2 regions of the Peribacillus sp. R9-11 genome follow, and region 1 is predicted to be linked to the other one. Evidence: riboswitches for the same ligand, from Rfam matches in the RefSeq annotation. Region 1 holds a riboswitch; the other holds the start of a gene.
The links. Region 1 has a riboswitch for cobalamin ahead of RE409_RS01865 (hypothetical protein). Riboswitches for the same ligand answer to the same signal wherever they lie in the genome.
Positions count from the first base shown of each region.

Region 2: it holds a riboswitch for cobalamin, as region 1 does, so the genes downstream of both, metE (5-methyltetrahydropteroyltriglutamate--homocysteine S-methyltransferase) here and RE409_RS01865 (hypothetical protein) in region 1, are expected to answer to the same signal.

Region 1 is NZ_CP133763.1:368,695-372,930, forward strand. It holds gene RE409_RS01855 (hypothetical protein) at 660-860, shown strand; gene RE409_RS01860 (ABC transporter substrate-binding protein) at 839-1,789, opposite strand; gene RE409_RS01865 (hypothetical protein) at 1,793-2,299, opposite strand; cobalamin riboswitch at 2,497-2,717, opposite strand; gene RE409_RS01870 (AAA family ATPase) at 2,919-3,875, shown strand; gene RE409_RS01875 (DUF58 domain-containing protein) at 3,875-4,236, shown strand, end outside.
Region 2 is NZ_CP133763.1:778,817-783,052, forward strand. It holds gene RE409_RS03630 (ABC transporter permease) at 1-243, shown strand, start outside; gene RE409_RS03635 (acyl-CoA thioesterase) at 284-772, opposite strand; gene metE (5-methyltetrahydropteroyltriglutamate--homocysteine S-methyltransferase) at 765-3,074, opposite strand; cobalamin riboswitch at 3,229-3,420, opposite strand; gene RE409_RS03645 (potassium channel family protein) at 3,712-4,131, shown strand; gene bcp (thioredoxin-dependent thiol peroxidase) at 4,194-4,236, shown strand, end outside.

The sequences.
Region 1 (4,236 bases):
TGTTTTCATGAGCAGTTTCAAAATAAACATTTTTATGATCTAGAATTGATTACAGGTAACGCACAGTATTTTTAAGAGTGCGGGTGGAGTCCAACTTAATACTACAATCTCTTTAGGGAAAACACTTAAACGATATTGGCTTTTTTGTTTTTTTAAAATTTAATCAATCGTTTGATTAATAAAATAATTGGAAGGATTAGTGAAAGTCTAAGGTTACTATTTTATGGGGAAAAGAAATGTATTTTCCATAATAGTCACGTATTCATGGGCATAAAGTTTTTATACTTATAAAACATGTAAAATAGTTGGCACTCGGGTGGTCTTCTTTTTTTGGAAAAAACAACAATGTAGTATAACGGAGCCTAAATAAAAAGGAAACCATTTAACTAAAGTTAAATGGTCCTTCGAAATAAATTTCAAAACTAATGTTTTTATAAGCTGTGTTTTTACTTTCAATGAAGTTCTCACATTGCTTTAAAAGGTATGTGAATACCTGTGTTCTTAAAACAGCCATACGGCTGTTTTTTTGCTACATACCTAGAAAGGTTTTAAGAATTCCTAAAAGAAGGGCGACTGCTAAGACCCATATAAAGAATTTTTTATACATGATCATTACCTCGAATTTTTTATGATTAGATTGCATTCATCTTAGCATAAAGATGAAAGAAGAGCAGGTGGTTCGTTATTTGCAAAGGGAGACCTTAAAAGAGAAATATAAGGGATTAGCGATGGAGGGCAGCTGCTCCAGGAGAGTGTGTGGTTGTAGTGATGGACTTAGGGAAGCAGAGGTAAAAAAGGAAAGGATGATCCAAGAACTTTGGAACATCCTTCTTTCGCATTATTTAAATAAGTCTGGATAAATGGTCTTTGCTGCGAGTTCTACAGCTTCACCAATCCTTGGCCCAGGACGTGACATAATATTTTCATCAAGTAGATAGACTTGATCATTTTTCACGGCGTTGATATCTTCCCAGCCTTTACGGGATTTAATTTCATCAACAGCATCATCTGCAAAGGTAGCAGTTGTAATGATAGCATTAGGGTTTCGTTTGACAATTTCTTCATCTGAAACCTTAACCCAGCCTTTTTGGTCGGCAAAGATGTTTTCAATGCCTGCAGTTTTTAGAATTTCTTGTTGGAAGGTTTCCGCTCCTGTTGTATAGATTTCTGGAGCTGGACTAATTTCAAAATAGGTTTGTTCCTTTTCATCTAATGTTTCAATTTTTTCCTCAACACTTGTAATTTGGGTTTGGATATCTTTCACCAATTCTTCGCCTTTTTCAGCTACGCCCATGACTTCAGCAATTTGCCCAATATCCCCATATACATCATCAAAATTTGTCGCGGATTTAATAATGAATACTGGGATTCCAGCATCTTCAAGTGGTTTCATCGTCGTTTCATCACCAATGGTATAAGCAATAATGGCATCTGGTTTTAAGGAAATAATTTTCTCTGCATTGATATTCACCGAATCGGAAACATGTTCAATATCCTTTGCTTCTTCTGGATAATTATCGAAGTCGGTCACGCCAACGACCTTATCTCCCAGCCCTAGTTCAAATAAAATTTCTGTATTACTTGGTTGAAGTGAAACTACTGTTTCCGGAACTTTATCAAATTTTATTTTCTTTCCAGTATCATCGGTAACGGTATAGGCTTTGACTTCTTCTGTCTTATTAGTGTCTTTCTTTTCCTTTGCCGTCTGGTCATCCGTTACTCCACATCCGGTAAGGAAAAGGGCAAGTATCAAGGTGGAAATCCAACTAAATCGTATGCTTCTCTTCATTATTTATTCCTCCGTTTTCTTCTTCATGGGTTTGGTTGGGTATGATTTACTGATAAAAGGAATCTCCTCAATACCATGTTGCTTATTGACGTAGACAGCCATCACGAATAGAACATTTGCAAGCAAATGGGCGTAATCAAAGAGAATTTCAGGGATTTCTATTTCTAAACTAACCTTGTGTAAAGCACGGACCGACTTTTTGGCTTCACTACGGCAAGTATGCAGAACACAGGCGGCGGTTGAACCTTGCGGAAGCACGAATGTCTCAATATGCTCTTTAACTTCTGCGACATAATGGTCGTAGATGGCACTTAGACGTTTCAGATCATTGTCGGTAATGGCCAATTTCCCACGGACTGAACCATTTAAATGATAAGCCATCGGCAACAATTCCATTAAATCTCGGTATACATCCGGAACATCCTTTGTAAGCGAGGCGGCCAAGCCAATTTGTGTCGTCAAAGAGTCGGTACGTATTTCATAATCGACGGTAGACTCGGATTCGCGCATGTATGGATAGCATAAAAAACGAAAATCCTTTTTTGCCATAACTCTTCCTCCTCTTCATAGTTAGATGAATCACCTCAGTATCGCTTTTCTCAGCAAAAGAAAAAGCCGACCAAGGGCATTGGTCGGCATCAATCACCTATGTATCTGTAACAGAAAAAGATGGAAGATTGCCGTACAATCCTCCTATCTTCCGAAGAGCATAATACGATAAAAAAGGCAGGTCTCCTGGCCCGTGCGTCATTTTACTCTAAGAACCTTCCCATTTGAACAGGATGAATGGTTATCGATGTGAATCTTTATCCTCAAACAGTGGTATTTATCTTATTTCATTAGCACTTACAGTTGCGGAAACAGCTTCGGTTTTACACCAAATTCCCTATTAAGCTGACAAGTCAGCACCTTTTTCTGCAAGGTTTATATTCACTTAGCAACAGTTTACCATACCTTTTTCCTAAAGCAGTATGAATATTTTTAGAGAAATTCGTTTATGGTTTGCGAATTATCTAGTAAACTTACAATGTAAGGTTTAATTGGATGTTAATGTAAAACGCATATCGAGTATAAAGAATATATAATAGGTGTTATATAAGAGTAATAGGGTAATCTCAGGAGGTAGAGTATGATGTATAAGCAGGTAAATCAAAAACTGGAAAAGATTTTAGGGAATATTGAAAAAGTGATTATTGGAAAACGAGATATAGCAGAACTGAGCATCGTAGCACTTCTTTCTGGGGGGCATGTTTTATTGGAGGATGTTCCTGGTGTAGGTAAGACTGTCATGGTCAGAGCACTGGCAAGATCGATAGGCGCAAACTTTAAGCGTATACAATTCACACCTGATTTACTACCTTCAGATGTAACGGGTGTTTCAATTTTCAATCCAAAGGAACAAGAATTTATTTTTAGACCAGGACCAATCATGGGCCATATTATTTTAGCCGATGAGATAAACCGGACCTCGCCGAAAACACAATCTGCCTTGCTTGAAGCAATGGAAGAGGCAAGTGTGACGGTTGATGGGGTTACAAGGGGATTGGAGAAACCCTTTTTCGTTATGGCAACACAAAATCCCATTGAGTACGAAGGAACATACCCACTTCCAGAGGCGCAATTGGATCGTTTTCTATTAAAAATGAAAATGGGCTATCCGGGTGTTGACGAAGAAATTGAGGTTTTGCATCGAGCTCAATATGCCGCACCACTTGAAGAGTTAGAATCTGTTATTACTTTAGAGGAATTAATAGCTTTACAGGAAGAGGCTAAAGCAGTGATAGTGGATGACACGATAAAGCGGTATATTGTTAATTTGGCTAATCGATCTCGTACGCATGAGAGAGTATATTTAGGGGTGAGTCCACGTGGATCGATTGCATTGATGAAGGCGGCCCAAGCTTATGCACTTTTGCAGGGCAGAGATTATGTTCTACCGGATGATGTGCAATATTTAGTACCGTTCGTGTTTGCCCACAGACTTATCCTGAAGCCAGAAGCGAATTATGAGGGAGTGGATGCTGGCATGGTGATTCACGAGATTGTCGCGACGATTCAAGTGCCTGTGAAGAGAGCTGTGACCTAATGCGGAACTTGATCAGCATCTTAAAGGAAAACATGAGTGTGATTGGCTTGTTATTACTTATAGCGATTTCCTTTTCTTTTGCGATGTTTCAAGGCGGTTTTGTCAGTTGGTTTATTTTTTATACATTTTTGCCGTTCGCTGTGTACTCTACGATTCTACTTTTTTATCCGATTAATAACATTATCGTTGAGAGAAAGGTCAGTAAAAGAGAATGCCGAGCAGGCGATTCTGTAGAAATAGCTTTAACTGTTACCCGTAAAAACAGGCTGCCTCTTTTATATTTGATGGTAGAGGAAGAGTTGCCGAAGGAATTGGAAAATAGGGGGATGCAAAGAAAAACACTTGTCTTTCCTGGTTTCAG
Region 2 (4,236 bases), 410 kb from region 1:
ATGTACAATATCGGGAACTACGGCCGCTATCCTGTTGATATTTATAACAAGGTCATTCGGTTTGTACTTACATGGGTGCTGCCATTTGCGTTTGTCGGCGTGTATCCAGCCTCTTATTTTCTTAGAAAAGAAGAGTGGTATGTTTATGCATTTGCAACACCGGTTATCGGGATTGTCTTTTTCACTGTATCTGTTTTCATTTGGAATCAGGGAGTGAAAAGGTACCGAGGGGCCGGAAACTAAAAAAATCCCTTCAACATTAACACTGTTGAAGGGATTTTTCTTATTTACGCTTATTCTTTCTTTCAATATATCTAGCTTGTGCTTGAACAAATTGCTGCTTTTCCTCTTCCGTTTCCGGAAATACCTGAGGAACGGGGGTGGGCTTTCCATCTTCGTCTATTGCTAGCATCGTTAAAAAAGCACGGGCTGTAAGCTGCTTTTCGCCGGTTAATAAGTTCTCTCGCTCTACTTTCACAAATACCTCCATCGACGTCCGATGGGCACAGGTGACATAGGCCTCAAGGTTAATCGCATCCCCTGTCTTGATGGGTGCCAAAAAGTCAAAGGAGTCACTTGATACGGTCACAACCGGTTTTCGGCAATGGCGCATTGCTGAAATGCAGGCGATTTTATCTACATAGGCCATCACCTTACCGCCAAAGATGGTGTTGTGATGATTCGTATCTGGTGGGAAAACAAGATCTGTTAAAAAAGTCCGTGACTGCCGGATAGGATTAGCATTTGTAAGATCAATACCTTTTTCAGTCATTTGACTGTTGATTGACCAGTAGGTTTTTGCGAACGATTGTTGCGGCTTCCACCATATTTTTCAAAGAAGCAACGGTTTCAGGAACGCCCCTTGTTTTCAGACCGCAGTCCGGGTTAATCCAAAATTGATCTTTATCCAATACTTTGATGCCTCGTTCAATCATATCGACCATTTCCTCGACTGCAGGAACCCGTGGACTGTGAATATCATATACGCCTAGACCAATACCCTTTTCATACGTTTTTTCCTCAAATGCGGTAGCTAGTTCACCGTGGCTGCGAGATGTTTCTATGGAAATTACATCGGCATCCAGGGAAGAGATGACATCCATGAAGCTGTTGAAATCGCAATAACACATATGCGTGTGAATTTGAGTTGTATCTTCCACACTTGAAGTGGAAATCAGGAAGGAGTTCACAGCCCATTTTAAATATTCATCGCGGTCGCTTTTTTTCAATGGCAGACCTTCTCTAAGGGCAGGCTCATCCACCTGAATCATTTTGATTCCGGAAGTTTCTAACGCTCTCACTTCTTTTTCCAAGGCAAGAGCTAACTGGTAGCAAACATTCTCCCTTGAAATATCATCACGTACAAATGACCAGTTCAGAATTGTTACAGGACCTGTCAGCATTCCTTTTACCGTTTTCTTCGTCAGGGATTGCGCGTACACACTTTCCCGGACCGTCATCGGCTCGATGAAATGAACATCGCCGTAGATAACAGGCGGTTTTACGCAGCGAGAACCGTAAGATTGTACCCAGCCTTTTTCGAGGAAAACGAATCCGCCCAGTTTATGGCCGAAAAATTCAACCATATCTGTTCGTTCAAATTCTCCATGTACAAGAACATCCAAGCCGATTTCTTCCTGGATATCGATCCATTTGCTGATTTCCTCGTTAACAAATGTTTCATATTGAGCAGCCGTCCATTCTCCTCGTTTGAATTTCCCGCGAGCTTGTTTTACTTCAGCTGTCTGCGGAAAGCTTCCGATTGTTGTTGATGGAAGGAAAGGCAGTTTGAAAAATTCCTGTTGTTTGTGATAACGCTCTTTAAATGGCAGCTGACGGCCGGCTGTTTGACTCTTCGCCTGTTCGACACCAGTTTGGACGTCTTTATGGTTTCGCGCGTTTGAATTTGCTAACGTTTGAAGTGCTAATTTGTTAGCGGCTACTTTTTCAGCAATTGCTTCGGCACCTTGATTACTACCTTTTACTAGTAGAGTGATTTCTTCAAGCTTCTCATCAGCAAAAGCAAGGGCCTGTTGCACTTCTTTAGTAAGAGCCGTCTCATTACGAACCGTTACTGGTACATGAAGCAGGGAGCAAGAGGGTTGAAGCCAAATTTGGTCTTCGGCTACGTTTTTTGTGAGGGTATTGATCAACTGATTCTTTTTCGATAAATCGGAAAGCCATATGTTTTTCCCATCAATCACACCTGCACCGAGCACTTTGTCTTTCGGGAAGCCGAATTCTTGAAGATTACTAAGGTTTTTCCCTTTATCATGGACAAAATCAAGACCGATCCCTTGAACGTGTAATTCAATAACTTCTTGGTAGTGCTCTACCGCATCAAAGTATGTTTGTAGCATGATGTTCAAGTTTGGAGCTGCTTCATTCAATTTTTCATATAAGTAAGTAACAGTTTGCATATCATCTTTAGAAATGGATGAAACAAGGGAGGGTTCATCCATTTGCACCCACTTCACGCCTTCTTGTTCTAACTCTTGCAGAATTTGTGTGTATAAAGGCAGGAGACTAAGGATGATTCCAGGTACATCTTGCTTATTGTAGCCTTTAGACAGAGTAATAAAAGTATAAGGTCCGACTAAAACGGGCTTAGCTTCAATTCCTAGTTTTTCTTTGGCTTCGCGATAAGCAGCAAGTGGTTTATTTTCTGTCAAAGTCAGCTTCGACGGTTTTAATTCGGGAACGATATAGTGATAGTTTGTATTGAACCATTTCGTCATTTCAGAAGCAACTTCATCCTTGTTTCCGCGAGCCATAGAGTAATATACAGAAAGGGGAACAGTGCCGCCTTTATAGGCTGAATAACGCTCAGGAACAAGACCGAACATTACAGACATATCGAGCATTTGATCATATAAAGTAAAGTCATTGACAGGAATAATATCTATACCTTGGTCCTTTTGCTTTTGTAAGTTGCCTAAACGGATGGCTTCTAGCTGTGCCGTAAACTCCGATTCATCGATTTTTCCGGACCAGTAAGCTTCTAATGTGCGTTTCCATTCACGATCTTCCCCAATTCGCGGGTACCCTAAACTACTACTTTTCAATATTCCCATCCTCCTACATTCTTTTTTCTTTTAATAAAATAACAACAAAAAAAGCACCCCTAACCGTCAAAAGAGAAAGTTAGAAATGCTTAAAATAAAGGGGTATACAAAAACCCCTTAAAATTATAAGGTCCCTAACACTTCCCTATTCTCCGTAGGTTAAAACAGTGTTGTCGAAACAGGCAGGTCTCCTGACTTTAGGAATCTTATTAGCGGCAGGCCTTCCCAATCCGAAAATCAGTGGCATATTGCATAGCGCTAACATTCCTATTACAGTGGCGGGACCGTGCCGGAATTACACCGGACTTCCCTTTTAATCCTAAAAAAAATAGGAACCTATTTCCACATATGAAATTTCACAAACCCGCTGTAAATTAAACTGCAGGCAACAAATATTTATAAAATAAAAACTATTATAAAAATTTAGACAAGCTTATCATATCCCGACTAAAATGGTCAACAAGGAAAAAAGTCTCGGGAAATGGGGCCTGACCCCGCCCTATATCGACAAAACTATTGGTGCACCTAGGTTTGTTTAAGGATGTGAATGTTGGGAAATGGGGTCTGACCCCTAAATAAAGAATATATTGTTTGGACGGGGAGTATGTATAGGGGGAGTGGGTTGTTTTGAAATGAGGCGTGGGGGATGACTTTTTACATCTTGATTGCAGGGATTATTTTTTGCATGGTGATGAGCATTCGAACGTTATTTCTTGTTGAGTCGGGAGGAAAAAAGTTTTCTCTAGAGGATATGCTATGGCTCGGCAATTTATATGCGACGATATTAGTAGGTTTTGCACTGATTTATTTATTATACGAGCTTCAGAATCATTCGGTGATTCTTGATAAGGGCAATCGTTTAGACGGCAGTTTTTACGAGCAACTGAAGACTTCTTTTTATTTTAGTGCAATGACAATGTTTTCAGTAGGGTATGGAGATATAGCCCCGATAGGCATGGGCAGGATGATTGCGACAATCCAGGCGTTCATTGGATACACTCTCCCGGCTGCGTTTGTGATCCGGACAGTGATTGACTTAGAACAGAAGGAAAGGAAGAATAAATGAAAGTTGTGTTTCTTTCAATTATTGGGTACGCTTACCATAATGAAAGAAATGGAGGGGTAAGAATGACTGTTAAAATTGGAGAAAAAGCACCGGATTTTCAACTTC